DNA from 3 places in the Paenibacillus shunpengii genome. Region 3 is predicted to be linked to each of the others. Evidence: riboswitches for the same ligand, from Rfam matches in the RefSeq annotation. Region 3 holds a riboswitch; each other region holds the start of a gene.
The links. A riboswitch is a leader RNA that binds a small molecule or an ion and turns the genes downstream of it on or off. The one in region 3 is predicted to bind cyclic di-AMP.

Region 1 (6,950 bases), on a different contig from region 3:
GTCACATCTGCCACCCCTCTTGTCAGGTATGCAATAACAAATGATTAATGCTATTGATTGTACCATACTCTTTTCTTACCCTCGTATTGTAATTGTTCAAAGAACCAATATAATATATTTAATTATATCTAATTATAATCAAATATATCGATTGGATGGAGATTATGTTAAAACAAACGAAGCTTAGTATGATTTCTTTCTTCCTTCTAGCTCTGGTATTCATATCTGCCTGTGCATCACCCAATGCTTCTTCACCATACCCTTCAGCAGACCATAACAATTCGGACAGCAGCGCATCCTCGACTCCTTCATCTGAACGCACAGAGCTGACGATCTCAGCGGCTGCAAGCTTAACTGATGTACTGGAGGAACTACAGCCCCGCTTTGAGACAGCTCATCCTGGTATAAAGCTCAGCTTCAACTTTGGCGGCTCCGGCTCTCTTCAGCAGCAGATTGAGCAAGGGGCACCGGCTGATCTGTTTCTGTCAGCAGCTGAGAAAAATATGCAGACCCTTATAGATAAGGGGCTCATGGATACAGAAAATACGACTACGCTGTTAACCAACGAGCTCGTACTGATTACTTCCAGCAGCAACGAGCTGCCTATATCCTCTGAGCAGGATCTCACTGCTAAAGATATCAAGATTGTTGCCCTTGGCATACCTGAAAGTGTACCTGCAGGAAGCTATGCACAAGAGGCGCTTACTTCGCTTGGCTTATATGAACAACTCCAACCCAAAATAGTTCAGGCCAAGGATGTGCGGCAAGTATTACAGTATGTCGAAACCGGGAATGCCGATGCCGGTTTTGTATACAAAACAGATGCACTTACTTCCAGCAAAGTGAAGATCGTGCACACTGTCGATCCCTCAAGCTACACAGCAATTACATACCCTGTAGGTGTGGTATTGGACAGTGCGCATCCCGAAGCGGCAAAAGCGGTTTATGACTTTTTACAGTCTTCCGAAGCCCAAGCTGTATTTACTAAATACGGGTTCTCGGTGCCTGAATGATGTCAGCTTCATTTGACTGGCATGACTTCTGGGCTCCTGTGCGCTTATCCTTACTGGTTGCCCTATTGTCCAGTGTTATCACGATTGTGATGGGCGGGCTTACTGCAAGATGGATGTCCAAGAGCAAGTTCAAAGGAAAGCTGCTGCTAGAAACAGCGTTTATGCTGCCAATGGTCCTTCCACCCACGGTTGTAGGCTTTCTGCTGCTCGTCCTGCTGGGGAGAAATAGCTGGATCGGAGCATGGATTGAGGCCATCTTTGCCGCACCTGTCGTATTCTCGTGGACAGCCTGTGTCATCGCCGCTGTTGTCGTCTCGTTTCCACTGGTGTATCAGACGATGAAGGTCGGATTTACGTCCATTGATTCCGAGCTTGAAGCTTCCGGACGCTCGATCGGTGCGAATGAATGGCAGGTATTCCGGTATATTACACTTCCACTCATCTGGCCTTCTGTTATTTCTGCTTATATTCTCGGATTTGCACGAGCGCTTGGTGAGTTCGGCGCAACGCTGATGCTTGCAGGCAATATTCCAGGAAAAACTCAAACCGTCCCTACGGCCATATACATTGCTGTGGACAGCGGGAATACGGTCATGGCCTGGGCCTGGACGATTGCGATCGTACTTATGTCGTTCCTGCTGCTGCTTCTGACAGGACGCAGAAAAAAGGATTAGCATTGTGTATATATATCAACAGAACCACTCCAATGCAGCGGCAGGAAATCAGTAAAATCAATGTATGCAGCATAAATAATAGTTCAAACCAAACCCTTATGTGATTTTAACGAAGGGTTTTTTGGTGCTCAATTTATTAATATATTTTTGTTTTTGGCATTATTACAATATATGGATATAAGATAGAGTCCCAGAATCAATTTATTTAGTTACAATATTGTTACTTTTGTAGATACCTGTTTCAAATCAATGACAATATATTACCCGACTTAGCGGAAATTACTCGAAAAAATCCGGTTCTTTCTATGTTTTATTCCAATAATTGGTGTACAAAAAGTAAAACAAAGGTAACATTTTTGATACTTTTTAACCTTAATTTATTATATATTAATTACAGTTAATTCATATTAAAAAAGTGTGCCGAATCTATCAGAATAGTACGGGGGACGATTTACAACATTTGGGGTGAATGCAGCAGTTAAGAAATGCTAGAGTACCTTCTACTCGAACCCGACAGCTAACCTCGGAGGCAATTGGAGGAAATTTTCAGAATGAAGAAGTTTGGTAAATATATGTTGTTCTCATCCCTGCTCGCAGCTGGGTTAATCATGGGTAATGGACAAGCAGATGCATCCTCTTCCAGTACCAATACGGTAAATATTCAAGTGAACAGTAATCTGATCGATTTCCCAGACGCGGAGCCATTCCTGGATCAGAATTACAGTACACAAGTGCCGGTCCGCATGCTTGCTGACGAAATGAACTATACGATTAAAGTATTTAAGAGCGGAAAAGAAACGGTGGTCAAGCTGTCCAAGGGAGGTACAACCATTCGTATTCAAACTAACCAGACGACTGCGATGGTCAACAGCAGCAAAGTAAGTCTCGGCACGCAAGTGTTCATCCGAAATGACCGTACATATGTACCCATTCGTTTTGTATCAGAAGCCATGGGCTATGACGTAACTTGGAAAAAGGATCTTATGCTGGCCATGATTAGCACAACCGGTAAAACATACAGCCCTGCACTTGTTCCAAACGACCATGTCAAAGGCACTAGCATTGTAAATGAAGCGATGAATCACATCGGCGTTCCTTATGTTTACGGCGGTTCGACCACAAGCGGGTTCGATTGCTCTGGTCTGGTTAAATATGTATTCGATAAATACGGAGTATCCCTGCCGCGTACAGCAGCTACCCAATATAACCAAGGCTCATCTGTATCCAAAGGAAACCTGCAGCAAGGCGATCTGGTCTTCTTCAAGACAACAGGAAGCTCGATCTCTCATGTCGGTATCTATGTAGGAAACAATAATTTCATTTCAGCTACCAGTTCCTCCGGCGTAAAAATCGACAGCCTGGACAATACCTATTGGGGTCCTAAATACGTCGGTGCAAAAAGAGTTCTATAAATGAAATATATATAATCAAAACCCCTTTGCTGCTTGCCTGCAAAGGGGTTCATTATGTATGCTCTGTATTTATATCTATAGCAAAGAAGCTGCCACAGTAATTTTGTGGCAGCTCCTTTTTTATATATGATATTGGATTAATTCGTAAACAGATGATTACCGATCTGCTTGATCGTTGGACGTTCCTTGCTCCATTCGGAGGTTGCGATCTCAGGGTTATAATAGTACAGAGCTCCACCTGACGGATCCCAGCCATTGAGCGCACTCTTTGCCGCCTTGATCGCAGTCTCATCAGGAGCCAAATTGTATTGGCCGTCATCTACGGCGGTAAACTGTCTTGGCTGCAGAATGACCTCTGTGATGGAGTCCGGGAATTCATCCGATTGAACCCGGTTCAAGATCACTGCTCCGACTGCTACTTGACCTTCAAAGGATTCTCCCCGGGCCTCGCCATGGATAGCCTTGGCTAGTTGATTCAGTGAAGTTTGGTTAATCGGTGCTTTTTTCTTAAGCACGCTGATCGTCTCTGGCCCTGCGATTCCGTCAATCTTGAGTCCAAATTGCTTTTGGAAGGAGCGAACGGCCTGCTCCGTTGCCTTACCGTAATATCCTGTTGACCCTGCACTCATAAATCCGATACTGCTTAGTCTTTCCTGCAAGTCCAGCACATCAGCACTCTGAATTCCCTGCTGCATTACCGCAGCACTTGCACCTGCCGGTGCAGCAACCGTTCCATACGCTCCCAGAAGCGCAGCACAGATCATAAGTCGTTTTGTTAGTTTTCTCATTGATGTCATTCCTCCTGTTGTGTTTGAATAGATCAGCGAAGCAGCACCAGTCATAGTTCTGCATTCAATTAAATATATCTATAAATATAGATAAGTGTATATTTAGATATATTTGGATATAAATCGCCTCATATAGCGATGATGTCACTGCCTATATGTCAGTGCAGATATATTATGATTAATCCGCTGAAAGCTACCAAAATCGAGCACTAATGATATCCTTCAGCGGATCATTTCTTTTCCAATTACAGTACAAACCCCATCTTTACAGTAAACTGTTGCATTTTATACAGAAGCGAATTGGATCGATCCGCTATTTCGTAAATACATGATTCCCAAGTCTTTGCGTCACAGGCCGGGATTTAATCCACGACGAGGATGCTGTCTTAGGGTTATAGAAATACAGAGCACCCTTGGAGGGATCATAGCCCGTCAGCGCCCTGCGGGCAGCCTCATAGGATGCAGCCGTTGGACTGCTGAGTTTACCGTCCATGGCCGGCGTAAATTGATTCTTCTGGAATATGACGTTTGTTATGGAGTCCGGAAAAGCATTGCTCTGAACCCGGTTCAGAATAACGGCACCCACCGCAATCTTACCTGTCAAGGATTCACCGCCAGCCTCATCCTGTATAATCCCTGCCAAATGCCGAAGCACCTTATTGTTGATTGGAGCAACCGCCTCAAGCTTGGACTTCGTATTAGGACCGACAACACCATCCACACTTAATCCGTAAGCTCGCTGGAATGACTTGACGGCAGCTTTCGTATGGTTACCATAGTAACCGCTGATTCCAGCCGTAAAATAATTTTTGCTATGCAGTCTTTCTTGTACTTCCACGACCTCTGCACTTTGACTGCCAAGGCGCAGTGTCGCTGCGTCTGCTGATGCCGCTGAGCCCAGCACGGAAAGTGCACAGGCACATGTTATTAATAGAGTTGTTATTTTCTTCTTCATTAAGATCAGATATCCTCCAGTTTCATTCATGTTAGTCTGTATCATCAAGGACGACTGACTTCATTACTTGAAAAGGCGGAACAAAAACGTTCACCTACGAACTACACTATATCACAGGTTACAAATTTGTCATATCTGACAATGGTCCTAATCTTCGAGCTCAAGCCCTTTAGTCTCTCTGCCAAGGATAAGAACAGCTGCTGCACCTATTAGCACGGTAACAAAAAACAATACGAAAATTGACTCCACGGCAACCCCGTTTTGTACCAATAGTCCTACGAGCAGCGGTGCAAGAATCCCTCCAACGCGGCCGATTGAGGCAGAAAGTCCGACACCCGTTGAACGTGCCTTAAGCGGATACAGCTCCGGCGTGTAGGCGTACATTCCTCCCCAAGCTCCAAGGTTAAAGAATGATAATGACATGCCTGCCAGAATCAGGCTGACTTCTGTTTCCGCATTACCAAACCACAATGCACTTACTGCGGTCATCACCAAATATACAACGAGTACGAATTTACGTCCGAACTTCTCAATGAAGTAAGCCGCTGTGAAATATCCTGGAAGCTGGGCTAATGTCATAATCAGCACGTATTGGAAGCTCTTGACCAGCTCAAAGCCCTTGATCTGCATAATGCTTGGCAGCCACAGGAACATGCCATAGTAAGAGAACACCACTGTAAACCATAGAATCCATAGCATTATTGTTGTCCTGCGATGCTCAGTGGACCACACGGATGCAAATTTCTCGCGAAATGGAACCTTGCGCAGCTCCTGCTTGTTCTCAAGCCGAGGTGAATCCTCGATAGCTCTTCGCAAATAGAGTGCATATAGCGCAGGCAGCGCTCCGATCAGGAAGGCTACCTGCCAACCGTATTCGGGAATAACGAAAAAGGAGATCAGCGCAGATAGAATCCATCCCGCTGCCCAGAAGCTCTCCAGCAGCACAACGGCTCGTCCCCGCTCTTTGGCCGGTACAGACTCCGATACAAGCGTAGAGGCTACAGGAAGCTCTCCACCAAGGCCGACCCCGGCAATGAACCGGATAATACATAGAAACACGTAACCTGTAGCCAGTGCCGAAATTCCGCTTGCTACAGAGAAAATAAGCAGTGTCCACATGAGGACCGCCTTGCGTCCATACTTATCTGCCATCGTTCCTGCCAGCAATGCACCCACCGCCATGCCGATGGAGGTGGAGCTCGATACGAGTCCAACTTCACCCGGCGTAAGCAGCCACTCTTTGGCCAGTGCCGCAACGATAAAGGACATCATGCCGACTTCCATTGCATCGAACATCCAGCTGAGCCCTGCGCTGAACAGCAGCTTGCGCTGCTTCGGATTACGCAATACTTCTAAATTACTCATTGTAAGGTTCTGCTCCCTATCTATGTATTTGAATGAATCACATCCACTTGAACTAAAGATCTTACTTCTCCGGTCTTAGGATAGATTCTTCCCATCCTTCTCCAGTTTATATCTTTAGTTCATGCTAGTTAACCCATCAAACTATTTATAATGGATTCTGCCAAACTGTCAACCTTTATTTAATATAAAAAGGAGAACAGTCAGCTTTATAGCTACTGTTCTCCTTGGCTACTCGTTTTTTTGCGCAAAGGTTAAATCCCCTGTTATCTTTCGGTACCATGCCTCATAATGATGGATCGCAAGTCCTGCGAAGGAACGATGGGTCGTGCCCAGCTTGCCGGCAATTTCAATCTCTGATTCCATGTTCGTTACCGGCTTACGGAAAAAGGTTAAATGCTCGCCTTCGTCGGTATGGCCCAGCTCTGCGCCGATCCACACCTTCTTATCAAGCTCGTCCGCCTCCGCAAGCTCCTCCTTGGACAGCTCATACATCTGCTCTCCGCTGTCCCTGTAAGCCATAATGGCGATGGCATCGAACCGATCAATCACCCAGCGGCTGAACGTGCCGCTGCCATCAGGAGCTTCCCTGGAGTCAAGCCAGAACGGTACAGCAGCACTCATGTATAACCCGGCTTCTGCACCTTCCCGGCTCCATTCCTCCATGTTCTCGCTCCATTCGGCAATGACGGCTGCTTCCTCCCGTTCCCATCTTCTCAGCTGGTAGGGCTCAACATCGAATTGAA
Region 2 (6,950 bases), on a different contig from region 3:
TTATTCTCCTCTCCTATCGGAACAACCCGTCTCCACCCAGCTTCTTAGCTACCCGGTCCGCTGCCAGCAAGAGGAACATGTTCACAAGTGAGCGGAACAGGCTGACTGCAGTCGAGAATGAAAAGTCCGTCGAGGACTGGAAGGTGATCCGATAAATATAGACATCAAGGACTTCGGACACATTCTGTGTCGCTGCATTCGCAAGGTTGAAGATCTGATCAAAACCGGAAGACATCAGCCCGCCGACATTCAAGATGAACATGACTGTAATCGTCGGTAGAATATTCGGCAGCGTAATCCGGAACATCTGCTGCAGTCTTGAGGCACCGTCAATCTGAGCTGACTCGTACTGATCCTGATCAATTCCTGATATGGCCGCCAGATAGATGATGGCTCCCCAGCCTGTTGATTTCCAAATATCTGTGAGCAGGAGCATCGGCACGAAGGTATCCTCTGATCCCAGGAAATTAATCGTTGGCAGGCCGACTAATGCAAGCGCACTGTTCACCAGTCCATCGTAAGCGAGGACATTGATGACAATCCCCGAGACGATAATCCAGGACAGGAAGTGCGGAAACGTAAATACGGTCTGGAATAATTTTTTCGTTCTTCGCATCCGAAGCTCATTCAGCATCAGTGCCAGCAATATCGGAAACGGGAACTGGACGACCAGCTTCAAAATGTTGATATATAACGTTCGCCATACCGCATCAATAAAGGCAGGGTCTCTGAACACGTATTCAAAATTCTCGAAGCCGACCCAAGGACTTCCCCATATGCCCAGGTTCGCTTTATATTCCTTGAATGCGAGCGATAACCCGCCCATCGGCAGATAAGCAAACAGGATGAGCCAGATTAACCCTGGTATGAGCAGGGTATAAGTCATACGGTGTTTCCAGATCTCTGAGAACAGTCTTCGGCTTCTGGTTGGATCTGGCTTTACTTTTTTACCAGACCCAGACTCTAGAGCAGCTGGTTTCAATTTGCATCTCCTCACTCTTCATAGATCTAATCTTCTTAAGCTTCTTCAAAAAGAAATTCAAAAGCAGTACTTAAATGCCTTTCCCAGAAAGACCAGTCATGAGCTCCCGGGCTCTCTACATACTTGAATTTATAAGTTGAATGATTCATAGAAGCGGCAAATTCTCGATTCATGTCTATAAAAGGATCATCACTCCCGCAGCAGCAAAGTATGGATGGAAGACGGGTCCCTTCTTCAGCCCTAGCCCGGGCAAGCGCATACAAATCTTCATGCGGCTGTACCTCCAGATTTGTGCCGAATACCCCTTGCATCTCCTTGATCAAGTCAGTGGTCATGTCACTTCTGTGCAGTCTCTGCTGGATATCCGTCACCCCTGAAAATGAAACGACTTTACGGTAACGTTCTGGATAAGTCAGCCCGCATTTAAGTGCTCCGTATCCTCCCATCGACAATCCTGCGACATAAGTCAGTTCGGGATCCTGGTTCATGTGGATGAGATTGGCACAAGTCCTGGGCAGCTCCTCCGTGATGTAATAAAAATAATCGAGTCCATACGCCATATCGGTATAGTAGCTTCGATTGGCCTCCGGCATGATGACTGTGCATCCATATTTCTGCGCATACGTCTCCATTGTGGTCATACGATGCCAAGTGCTCGCATTATCTCCTGCACCGTGGAGCAAATAAAGCGTACAACTCGGTCGTTCCCCATATTCTGTTGGAGAGATGACATGGATGCTTGTCGTCATACGAAGCGTCGGCGAACCTGTCTCTACTGCTATATAGGCCATAAAAATCTCCTTTCTGATCCACTTTTTCGAATCGTTTCACCATACTATTCTACGGTTATTCCTCTGTTTTTCGATGATAAAGTCATTTGGAATCGCTTTCTTCGAATCGTTTCGATTCCTATCATAAGCTCTTCTCTTGAAGATTGTCAATGCAGTTTACATGGTTTTTTACCGATCTCTAAAAAGCACAGCTGAAGATATTGACTTTCAAATGAGCCTGTAATACCATATTTCACGAAATTCAGAGGACTGGAATCAATCTCCTAATCTCCCTTAAGCTGATTTATGAAATTAATTCCCTGTTCTAAACGTTTCGAAGCTATGACTTGTACTGAAACCTGTGTCAGATCCATGCTGGCGAATTAGGAATGGAGGAAACTATGATACGTACATTGAGCGGCTTTGAGAAGAAGATTAGATCACAAGACTTAAATGTCTTTTCGATTCGTGTGCTGCAGGATGGCGGGCTGGTTGGAGAATGGAACCGTGATCAAGACATGCGTCGTCAGCAGCATTCAATCAGCAAATCATTTACATGCATGGCCGCTGGTCTTGCCATCGAGGAAGGAAAGCTCACACTGGATACAAAGCTCGGTGAATTTTTCAACTACAACACCACTTACCGCTCTCAGGATCCGCAGCTTCCTTCTCCGGATGAGCTCACCCTTTATGATTTGTTACGGATGTCTTCGGGACACGACTCTCCACCGCTATGGCTGCCGGAGCGGCAGTCACTGACGGAGAAGGATTGGGCAAAATACTATTTGTCCCTGCCGCTGAACCGCCCTCCCGGCAAACAGTTTACTTACAGCAGCGGCGATACATTCATGATCTCGGCGTTGATTCAGGCAGCCGTCGGTGAGACGGTCCACCGTTATTTGAACTCCCGCTTGTTTGATCCTCTGGGTATACATCATGTGGAATGGGAAACCTCGCCTCTCGGGGTCACTTTGGGATGTGCAGGCCTCGTGATCAGCACCGAAGAATTAAGCAGATTCGGCCAAATGCTGCTGGATGAGGGGGCTTACGAGGGCAAGCAGCTGGTGCCTGCAGAATGGATTCAATTTGCGACTCGCAAGCATATTGATTCTGTCGGCGAAGGAGACTGGTCGCTCGGCTATGGCTGTCAGTTTTGGATGTGTTCTCACGGAGCATATCGAGGGGATGGTGCACACGGCCAGCTGCTCGTGATCATACCGGACCGGAGAGCCGTGATTGCTGTTAACAGTGAGGAAGATCGTATACAGTCTATCCTTGACGCAGTGTGGGAGGATGTCCTGCCTATTTTAGAATAAGCCGCCTGTCACTCTTGAACCAACTCCCTGAACGCAGGAAAACTGCGCCCCAGCTGTTAGCTTGCTGCTAACCATCGGAGCGCAGTCCCTCTGCACAGCAGCTACTATCTGCTGTATAAGCCTCAGTTTATTATTAGGTTTATAGAAGCAGGGCCGTCAGTGCGTTCAGATTATTCACAGTATAGTCCGGTGTATCCTTATCATTCGTGAAAGGCTGGTAGCGGCCGTAACCCTGCATAATTCGAATCGTAATCATTCCAAGCGATTTGGCTGGGATAATATCATTATCAATACGATCCCCGATCATGATGGATTCCGAGGGCTCAGCTCCGGCTGTTTTCAGTGCATATTGATATAAGCGCACATCTGGTTTAGACAAGCCTTGTTCGGCCGAACATGCAATAACATCTACATAAGAACGAAGTCCATATTTCTCCAGCCGCTCTTCCGTACCCGGACTTTGGTTAGCCACGATACCGATCCTATAGCGTTCGCCCAGCTGCTCAAGAACAGACCGAGCTTCAGCGTAAGGCTCTTCGAGCTCCTTTTGAAACTTAAGCCTAGGCTTGATATACTCTCTGTCCTCCTCGGAAGGCACGAGCTCCGAAATCGCGTACTGCATGGGAGAAGCGATGTAATTGGAATAGCTCTGAATAAATTTGCTGCGTACGTCCTCCATTGTAATGTTATACCCGAGTCCATTTGCTTCTCTCACAAATTGGCCGATAATGTGATCAACGGGAACCCATTCATTTACGAGTGTATCTCCTATATCAAAAAAGAGCCATTTCACATGATCAAACTTCCCCATAATGCCATTCTCTACCTTTCCATCTGTAAATATAGAAAAAGAGACCCATGCTTATATCACGAGTCTCACATGCTATGTTTCCTTTAACTCCAGTATATCAATCCTGCATCTAATTACGCAAACTGTATAGTAAGCACCTACACTAGCCATTAGCCGCAGTCTCCTGCTTCTATCGCTGTGTGCGTGCAGATCAATTAATTAACAGCAGCCCGTTCTCCATTTAACAGAAATCCTACTTCGCCCTTGATTGTAAAAATAACGTGGTCTGCGCCCATACCGCGGTATACTCCGCGAGGATGATTCAGCTGTGTAATAATGGTAATCGGCTTACGTGTCCAGGGTCTGCATATTTGCAAAAACCGGCAGGTCAGATTCAAGCTGTTCTCAAAAATAAAAATACGTCCTACCGCCGCATTAGGCAGCAGCCATTTACTTGTAAACGCCGTATCCATACGTATAATGTGCTCTACTCCAAGCCGTTTGACCTGCTTCTCTTCCTGTGCACTGTTCGTCAGTACAGCAAAAGAAAGCTTCTTGTACATTAATAATCGAATAAAATTTCTGGCCGCTTCATTTGGTGCCGTAACTAAAATAACTTCATCACTCATTACAATCATTTCCTCCCTGTAATAGAAAAAGACAACAAAAAAAGAACACCGACGATCAAAGGCATGCCCGGTGCTCTCCCACCTATATATCAGAACATGGCAAAACATGACCTGCGATATAGGCGCTACTCGGCTTGCTGCCTCTCCCTTTGTTACGCTTACGAGGTTAGCTGTCGGATTCGGACAAGAGAGATTGCCCTATTCACGGCAATAGCCATGAAATTCACCCCATGGATCGATGCATCCACATCTGGGTCCCCCGCTTTTTGGATCAACAAAAATTCAGCGCATAAATAAAACCACAGAGGATTAAACCTCTGTGGCTGATCGCTCACAAGATTTATCATTCCTCTCTCAAACGTTGGCACAGACGATACCTAGAGAATATTCACGTTAAGCGAAGTGAAGGAAAGAATCATGCATTTCTTCCACATCTCTAGTTCAGCTCTGTACAGCTTACGAGGTTAGCTGTCGGATTCGGACGGTGAGAGTCGTCCTATCTGTTCCTGATGATTCCATATGACATTCCACATGAATCTTCGGTTCAGAATTCACCCCATGCATCGTGTATCATTCGGCTCTCACACCGAATCAAGCACGCTGCCTTACTCTGGTTCCCCCGCTCTCCGCCATATTAGGCAGAAATTAAGCGATCATAGCAATGAGAAACTATTTAAATAAACGGTTGTTCGTTTGCTCAAGATTTACGATATGAATCATACACCCGTTGAAAATCGATGTAAAGCTCCTTCAGCGGCTCATCTTGACGATTTAGCGTTGTTTTTGGATAGAATAAGAGTAAAACATTCATCAATATGCATGCAGCTTATCTGTTCTCAGTTTATCTCGTTATTTCGTTTAATTCTAATGCCTAAGTTTACCTTCGACAATCGTCCCCCTCCATTCTTAAGCTTTGTTTGACTTTCTCCATATATTGTTTAAAATTAAATTGTTATCAATATATATAATGAGATTGATGGAAAACGGCAATACAAGCATCATTTATATTCCAAATTTATAAAAAGGATGGATGAAGGCATGTCGATTTATCAATACCAAGTGAATACACTTAAAGGCCAGAAGTTAAGCATGGAGGAGTACAAAGGAAAAGTACTCTTGATCGTAAATACAGCGAGCAAGTGCGGACTAACCCCTCAATACAAAGGACTGCAGGAGCTATATGACAAATTCAATGACCAATCCTTTGAAATTCTCGGTTTCCCCAGCAACCAATTTGCCGAACAAGAACCGGGCTCAAATGATGAAATCGCAGAGTTCTGCCAAATGAACTATGGTGTGAGCTTCCCGATGTTTGAGAAGATTAAAGTCAATGGAGATGAGGCACATCCGCTGTTCAAGCACTTAAAGGACAGTGCACCAGGTATACTTGGCTCGAAGGCGATTAAGTGGAATTTCACCAAGTTTCTTATCGATCAGAACGGAAATATTGTAAAAAGATACAGTCCACAAACGACACCGGACAAGATTGAAGCGGATATCGCCAAGCTGTTAAAATGAGAATTTTGCATGTAATCCCCGTCGAAACCCACACTGAGCAAAAAAAAGAGCTTGAAGCAAATTGCTTCAAGCTCTTTCGTATGATGCGGTCGAGAGGACTCGAACCTCCACGGGTATACACCCACTACCCCCTCAAGATAGCGTGTCTGCCATTCCACCACGACCGCGCATCTTGTATAGCATTTTCGTGCCAACAAAATATATTATACACACTTATCAACCATAAGTAAAGTCATTATTTTAAAATTTATTTTTTGATTTTAGATAAGACTGTGAAGTTAAGTAAATGTCAATATATCTTACATTAAAAATAGGTATTTAACTGTTTATAGGATATTATTCCGTTTTATTATTGACAGTATAAGGATGTTTATGTAAAAATACATATCAAACATACCGATATTCAAAGATAAATTGACATATACATAACATATGAATTCACCCAAGATGGTTATCGCGTTTAACACAATAAGGGGGCGAATCTGGTGAACAGAGGAAATAAGCTTCTTGATTATGTAAAACTGCTTGATTCCTCACTTCAAGTCGGAGGATTCTCTCATTCCTTCGGACTTAAGTCATACATCGAGGAAGGTACGATCCAAACGACTACCGACCTGGAGACATTCATGCGATGCGAGCTGCATCCAAGTCTCGTGCAGTTGGAAGGCATGGCAATCAAGGCCATCTACACAGCAGTAGAGCAGAAGGATGAGTGGAGAATCGCCCTCATTGATAAGATGCTTCACGTCAAGCGAACCCCTGCTTACAAACGGGAATCCTCCAGAGCCATGGGAAAGCGTCTCATCAAACTGTCTAAAGCGCTGCATCCATGGATGGACTTTGAGCATTTCGAAGCTCTTATCCATCGATATGATGCTGTCGGCTCACTCCCCGTCGTTCATGCCTGGATCAATACTCAGCTTGAGGTTACCGCCGACGACGCAG
Region 3 (6,950 bases):
AGGCTGGGGAATAAAAACCGTATGAGGAACGATACATACCAGCTCAGGCTCGCTGTAATATTGCACCGCGATGCTGAGCGTCCCATAATCCTTCGTTCCTGGGGAAGCAGCCATTCGTTCTGCAACTTCCTTCTGAATCATGACAACGATGCTGTCGAGCGGGAGCTTCTCCTCCAGCAGTCTCATCAAGATCGGTGTCGTTACATAGTAAGGCAAATTAGCAACGACGCTGACCTTATCCATGCCCGCGAAATTTTTTGCAAATAATTCAGGAAGATCTGTTTTAAGAACGTCTCCATGATGTACATATATATTAGAGTAAGGTTCCAGCACTTCGGTGAGGATCGGTATCAAGCGTTGGTCTATTTCGACCGCAGTTACCGTCCCTGCACGCTGTGCAAGCTTCTCTGTTAGAGCACCGATTCCCGGTCCGATCTCAAGTGCACCTTTATGTTCATCCAGATCAGCAGCATCCACAATTTTATGGAGTATATTTTGATCGATCAGAAAATTTTGTCCCAGGCTTTTTTTGAAAGAAAAACCGTGTTTCGCTATGATCTCTTTCGTTCGTCTTGGCGTTGCAATCTCATCTATATTTTTCACGTTCTCATGATCCCTCACGTTCTATTTGCTCTAGTGCTCGTACAAATTCCTCACGGCTTATCTGAAACATCGTCAGCCGCTTATGCAGCTGCTTGCCATTACAATATCCTATGCCCAGAATGTTACCCAGCATCATACGCCGATTTGCGGCGTCCTTATGGACGATGAGTCCGGCTTCAATCAGATCTTGCCAGTCTATGAGCGGCTTAGCTCCATCATAGGTTGTATGCACCTTGGACAGTGCTGCGCGGATAGAGTCAGGAGATGCATTCTCCACACCAATATCACCTTTGCGGGTCGCATCCTGCTCCTTAATGAAGGCATGCTTCACGCCGGGAATCTTGTTCGATATTATTTTGCGAATTCGCTCGCCTGCATGATCAGGGTCCGTAAAGACGATAACACCTCTTCTTTGCTGAGCAAGCTCAATTTTCTTAAGTATACGGGCGTTTATAGCAGAACCGCCGGTTTCTATTGTATCTGCATTCACTGCACGCTTGATGGCTACGGTATCATCTCTGCCTTCAACGACAATGATTTCTTTAATCATGATCACATGACTTCCTTTCTAAACAAAAAGAGAAGAGGAAAAACTCCTCTTCTGCATGTAAGAGGCAAACGATAGACTTGCTGTCTAAACTTTCGTTCACCTTATATAGCATCACCTAATCTTGATGTTAATACTATAACATCAGGGACGCATTGTAAAATATATTTTAATTCAGTTCCGGCTTCACCGGACCGATAACGTATACTGTTTTACCTTTTTTGCGGCCAAAATTGAGTGCCTGCTCCAAGCTGTCATAATACACATCAATTTTGTTGCCTTTGATTGCGCCGCCTGTATCTTCGGCACGACGGAATCCTACGCCTTCAATGTATACCCACCATCCGAGAGGGATCACATCAGGGTCAACTGCAATGGTACGCCCTTCCTGTACACGCGTGCCGGAAGCCGTCTTCGTACCAATGCCCTCTTGTTCTGAGGAATAGGCCGTCATAGATACATTGCTTAGCACTTTTTTGGCCTTGAATGTAACTCCGTCCTTCGTGACAGAATCGCTGTCACTTGAAGCAGATACCTTCTTCACTTTATCAGCCAGATTTGCTGACGATTTCGAAGAGGATGCATTAGAAGCTTTAGAAGCAGTTGCAGTTGCAGCTTCAGCTTCAGCTTCACTTGCAGAGGCAACCACGGTTTCCTGAACTGGCTCAGGCTTCTTCTTCGTTCCTACGGCAATGACTTTGTCGACACGGTTGGTCTGTACCTTCTTGCCCGTCATTTTCTTGGACACCAATTCGCCGTCCTGGAAGGTCTTCTCGATCGTCTGGACAATTACACCTTCCTTGCCGCTCTGAATGACCCGGTTATCGCCCTTGTACAAGCTTGGGTCAGCCGTCTTGATCACCTTGAACGGAATCGAAGCTTCTTGTGACGCTGTTTGCTTAGTCACCCGGACTACTCGAATATTAAGATCTGCCTTCACCGCAGTGTCAGCAGCAGGATATACTTTATCATCTTCTGATACTTCGATGCTATGAGCAGCAAGTGCTTCCTTAACGGTATCCTGTGTTGTATAAACTTGCTCTGTCTCACCGTCTGCCGTTACGTTAATCGCTACGGCCCGGTTAATTGTTACTCGATCCCCATCTTCAATCTCATCACTCAAAGACATCGATACTTCGTCATGTGGACTGACTGCGATTGAATGCTCATCCAGCACTTCACTAAGCATTCCTTCACGTGTTTCCAAGGTTTGAACCTTGCCGTCCACGACAATTGAGATTTCTTTGCCTCCCTGACCATACACAATGAGTGAGATCATGACTAACAGTGCGATTGAGAAGATTGCGACTAGTGTGATCTGACGCAGATTCTCATGCTTCCATCGCAACGCGAAAGACTTGCTGGATGATGGTGACTCATGGGTCTCCTCTAGTTGGAAATTTCCCACTTCCTCCGTCCTCCTTCATAGTCCCGCCGTCAAGAGTATTGCATGATTGTATTTGACGCGACTATACCGATTTGTCTACAAAACCGGAGAAACTCCCGTCCGATTCTGCATCATGTGCCACTCTTCGCAGCATGATGTCACCTCCTGTTAACCAACAGTATGACGACAATGTAACTTTTATTCTCCTAAAACAAAGAAGCCAAAAAAGAGTTTAAGAGGAAATCTTTCGTGGCTCCGATAAGTTCAAATGAGAATATCGGAAACATCATGCACGAGTTTTGCCTCTTCAATACGCTTACGGAGTTAGCTGTCGGGTTCGGGCGTAAGAGTCGCCCCCGCTCAGATCCAGGCTGCTCATGGCAGCTGTCCTTTACGTTCACCCCAAGACTCAAGTGTTGAAATCAAATACAGTGGTCAGAGCAAGAGAGACAACTCTCTTAATTCCATCTTCTGACTAGCAGCAGACCACTATATCGGTTCCCCCGTTCTTTGTTAAATTACAAAAGATTCAGCGAGAATGACTCATGAAGTGAATTCAAAGTGGTAAATCAACTGAATGTAAAATGGACTTTACCAACAATCAACAATTCACTGAAACGATGATATCCTGTTTCGATACATGTTGTAAAGCAGTATTCAACTATGTTTTTCTAAATAATTGGTTAAAAATTTGTAATAATCAGCGAAAAAGTCTTACAAAAAGTTTAATCGCTCCGTTTTACTCCCTTTTTCACCTGTTTTTCTCTCTATTTTAACGAATGTCAAATCGTTCCAGTGCATTTGCGGTCGTAATCCTTGCCAATTCCTCCACAGAAATGCCCTTCAGCTCCGCTGCCATTTCTGCTACCAAGGCCACATGAGCTGACTCATTTCTCTTGCCGCGGAATGGATGTGGAGTCAGGTATGGTGAATCCGTTTCGATCAAAAGCCGGTCAAGCGGTACCTTTGCAAGCACCTCTTTGGGCTGCTTCGCGTTCTTGAACGTGATCGGTCCTCCGAAGGAGATATGAAAGCCCATATCCAGCGCCATTTTTGCAGTTTCCCAGCTGCCTGAGAAAGAATGCATCACTCCGCCTACTTCTTGTGCCCTCTCTTCCCGCAGAATTCGAATAATGTCTTCATGCGCATCCCGGTTATGAATAACAATCGGCATAGCGATCTCTCTAGCCAGTCCAATTTGTTTGCGCAGCACCTCATGCTGAATCTCTTTGGGAGACGTATCCCAATGATAATCCAGACCAATTTCACCGATCGCAACGACCTTCTCATGTTTACATAATGATGCAATCCATTCCAAATCTCCATCCTTCATCGTAATGGCATCGACAGGATGCCAGCCTACTGCCGCATAGATAAAATCATAGGTTTCGGCAAGTTTCATCGTAGTCGGAATTGTTTCCCGATTAAATCCTATATTAATCATTCGGGTAACCCCCTTTTCGACAGCGCGCTGAATCACTTCCTCGCGGTCAGCGTCGAACTCGGGTGCATCCAAATGTGTATGTGTGTCGAATAACATCGTATATTTTTCTCCTTTCAAGGACTGTATCTTGTCTCACATTATTTAAACATACCGGCAATTTCCGGAGGCAGCTTGGGTAGTGCATTCATCAGCTTCTCCTGCGGGAAGTACAGATGATAATTCCCTTTTTGCATGCCGCTAATAGAGCGGACAATCTCGGATACCTCGGATATATCTCTTTGTCTTTCCTGCTTGTCTAGAATGATGATCTGTCTCTTGCTCCCCGCAATATCAGGTCGGAACACATCATACGGCAGATCGGTAGGAAAATCAATTTCAAGGTCATAGGCTGGATTCAAGTTTGCCTTGAGAAATGCTTCTTCTATTCGCTTGATATCCTTCTGCTCGATATAATCCACTTCCACATACTTATAGAGCTTACGGTCCAGGAACCGGGTACACAGCTCACTCAGAATGGGGTCCTTCTCATAAGTCCATTCATTAAAGGCAGCCTGAATCGTAGATTCATCGATACGAAGATAGTCCTTGACCGATACATCGCCCTTAATCAGATGAAGGAGGGGTCTAAGCATGAAGCTGAAGATGTACTCTTCTTCTACGAGTTCCTTGGCTCTTCTAAAGATTTGACGCAGGACAATTTCGGAGCTTCGAGTTACAGGGTGAAAATATACCTGCCAATACATCTGATATCTCGACATTAAATAATCTTCTACGGCATGCATTCCAGAATCTTTAACCACAACTCTTCCCTGGTAAGGGCGCAGCATTCGAAGTATTCGGTCAAGGTCAATGGTTCCATAATTCACTCCGGTATAATAGGCATCCCGCAGCAAGTAATCCATTCGATCGGCATCGAGCGGACTTGAAACCAGATTGACAACAATAGGCTTGTCATACGTCTTGGCAATCACAGAAGCGACCTTTTGGGCAAAATCAGGACCTACGGTACCCAGTATCCGGCCCACTTCGGTATCTCCCAGTATGATCTTACAGGTCCATTCTTCATGATCCATATCAAAAGCTTCTTCAATAGAGTGGGAAAAAGGACCATGCCCAACATCATGCAGCAGAGCTGCGCATAGAGCAACTAGCTTCTCTTCTTTAGGCCAATCGGGATATTCATTGCGTTCAAACTGCGATATGATCTTCCTTGTAATTTCATACACACCTAATGAATGGGAGAAGCGGCTGTGTTCTGCTCCATGAAAAGTCAAATATGTAGTCCCCAATTGTCGAATTCGGCGAAGACGCTGAAATTCCGGGGTGTTGATAAGCTGCCATATAATCGGATCCTGGACATGCACGTAGTTATGTACAGGGTCTTTAAATACTTTCTCTTCGCTAAGCTTTTGTTCCATTGATAATCAGCTCCTTTTTTCAACCTAAATTCTTATAGCAAAATTCAATTGTGTGCAACTAAAGTCGGATTTCGACTTTATCCAAGCTAATCACTTCATATATTCGACATTATACGACAAAGTTTGTCGAATAATGATGCAGTTTTGATTTCCAAATCGACACGCGTTATAATAATAGATAGATACTAGAAAATCATCGTTAATACCAGTACTCATTCCCTTTCTTCATACAATGTTAACTTTATTCTTTATTTTCAATGTTGACTGATTTGGGAATGGTTGGTATGATGATTAGCATAAAAGATAAAATAATGTCGAATCATGACAGTAATAAGCGATGGCGAGAGGAGTTAGTATAAAATGATGAAATCTACAGGTATTGTAAGAAAAGTTGATGAACTGGGCCGGGTTGTTATTCCTATCGAATTGCGCCGTACACTCGGTATTGGTGAAAAAGATGCTCTTGAAATCTACGTAGACGGTGAGCGCATCATGCTTAAGAAATATGAGCCTGCATGTATCTTCTGCGGCAACGCTGAGAACGTAACTTACTTCAAAGGTAAAATTGTTTGTCACGAATGTATTTCTGAAATTCCAGCACCTGTGACAAATTAAGTAAAATAGGTTATAATCAATTTTGGATAGAGAAAAGCATACCTTTAATCAGTAATCATTACGATTCCTTTAATATAGATGCTCGCTTTTCTTGAGAATATATAATTGTTATTTCTAACCTTTTTCATATCTCCTTAGGCACCTTCCTCGTCAGATCCAATCTGCCGAAGAAGGTGTTTTTTCTTTTATTCTGTCTGAGGTCTATTGTTCCTCTTTTAATAAAGCATTATATACATCCCTTTTGGATAGCTCTCGATCTGCAGCCGTGCTCTTCATCGCATCCTTGCGAGAGAGGCCTTCCTTCTCATAGTGCTCCACGTGCTCCGTAAGACTTAACTGCTGCCACCACGCCTTCTGCAGCTCTTTCTCTTCGTCCTGACTTCTTCCCTCTACAATCAAACAATACTCGCCTAGGGGCGGATGCTCCTCAAGCCACTCTATACACTCCTGTAGATTCCCTCGCACATATTCCTCGTGACGCTTGGTCAGCTCTCTTGCGAGCACCGCTCTTCGGTTTCCCCATAGCTCCAGCATGACGGTTAACGTTTTTTGTACCCGATGCGGCGACTCATAAAACAGCAGGGTGCCCTGCGATGCGCCAAAACTCTTCAGGATAGCTGTAATGTCCTTTTTCTCACGGGGAAGAAAACCAACGAAGGTGAATCGCTCGGTTCCAAGACCGGATGCAATTAGCGCAGATAGAGCAGCGTTCGCTCCTGGCACCGTCACCACGGGAATATGTGCATGAATGGCAAGACGGACCAGGTCTGAACCAGGATCTGAAATGGCCGGCATACCTGCATCGCTGACAAGGGCTAAATTTTTTCCTTCTATTATATATCGAATTAATTCAGGTCCACTGGCTTCCTTGTTATGCTCATGATAACTAAACAACATCTCAGGGCTGATCTCAAAATGAGTTAATAGCTTGCGGGT

Region 1: linked by a shared signal. The riboswitch ahead of ACFSVM_RS18015 (C40 family peptidase) and the one ahead of ACFSVM_RS18840 (ubiquitin-like domain-containing protein) in region 3 are both predicted to bind cyclic di-AMP.
Region 2: linked by a shared signal. The riboswitch ahead of ACFSVM_RS03255 (hypothetical protein) and the one ahead of ACFSVM_RS18840 (ubiquitin-like domain-containing protein) in region 3 are both predicted to bind cyclic di-AMP.

What each region holds. Positions count from the first base shown of each region.
Region 1 is NZ_JBHUMJ010000004.1:353,971-360,920, reverse strand. Features, by position in the region: gene ACFSVM_RS18030 (substrate-binding domain-containing protein) at 1-14, opposite strand, end outside; gene modA (molybdate ABC transporter substrate-binding protein) at 165-1,013, shown strand; gene modB (molybdate ABC transporter permease subunit) at 1,010-1,687, shown strand; cyclic di-AMP (ydaO/yuaA leader) riboswitch at 2,096-2,234, shown strand; gene ACFSVM_RS18015 (C40 family peptidase) at 2,239-3,099, shown strand; gene ACFSVM_RS18010 (cell wall hydrolase) at 3,237-3,887, opposite strand; gene ACFSVM_RS18005 (cell wall hydrolase) at 4,201-4,842, opposite strand; gene ACFSVM_RS18000 (MFS transporter) at 4,990-6,207, opposite strand; gene ACFSVM_RS17995 (hypothetical protein) at 6,436-6,950, opposite strand, start outside.
Region 2 is NZ_JBHUMJ010000002.1:726,630-733,579, reverse strand. Features, by position in the region: gene ACFSVM_RS03275 (ABC transporter permease) at 14-982, opposite strand; gene ACFSVM_RS03270 (alpha/beta hydrolase) at 1,018-1,773, opposite strand; gene ACFSVM_RS03265 (serine hydrolase domain-containing protein) at 2,154-3,068, shown strand; gene ACFSVM_RS03260 (HAD family hydrolase) at 3,208-3,861, opposite strand; gene ACFSVM_RS03255 (hypothetical protein) at 4,074-4,487, opposite strand; cyclic di-AMP (ydaO/yuaA leader) riboswitch at 4,628-4,785, opposite strand; cyclic di-AMP (ydaO/yuaA leader) riboswitch at 4,926-5,149, opposite strand; gene ACFSVM_RS03250 (glutathione peroxidase) at 5,526-6,005, shown strand; tRNA gene ACFSVM_RS03245 (tRNA-Leu) at 6,090-6,172, opposite strand; gene ACFSVM_RS03240 (urease accessory protein UreF) at 6,491-6,950, shown strand, end outside.
Region 3 is NZ_JBHUMJ010000005.1:9,276-16,225, reverse strand. Features, by position in the region: gene rsmA (16S rRNA (adenine(1518)-N(6)/adenine(1519)-N(6))-dimethyltransferase RsmA) at 1-603, opposite strand, end outside; gene rnmV (ribonuclease M5) at 608-1,153, opposite strand; gene ACFSVM_RS18840 (ubiquitin-like domain-containing protein) at 1,320-2,558, opposite strand; cyclic di-AMP (ydaO/yuaA leader) riboswitch at 2,836-3,082, opposite strand; gene ACFSVM_RS18835 (TatD family hydrolase) at 3,310-4,077, opposite strand; gene ACFSVM_RS18830 (HD domain-containing protein) at 4,119-5,399, opposite strand; gene ACFSVM_RS18825 (AbrB/MazE/SpoVT family DNA-binding domain-containing protein) at 5,760-6,014, shown strand; gene rsmI (16S rRNA (cytidine(1402)-2'-O)-methyltransferase) at 6,216-6,950, opposite strand, start outside.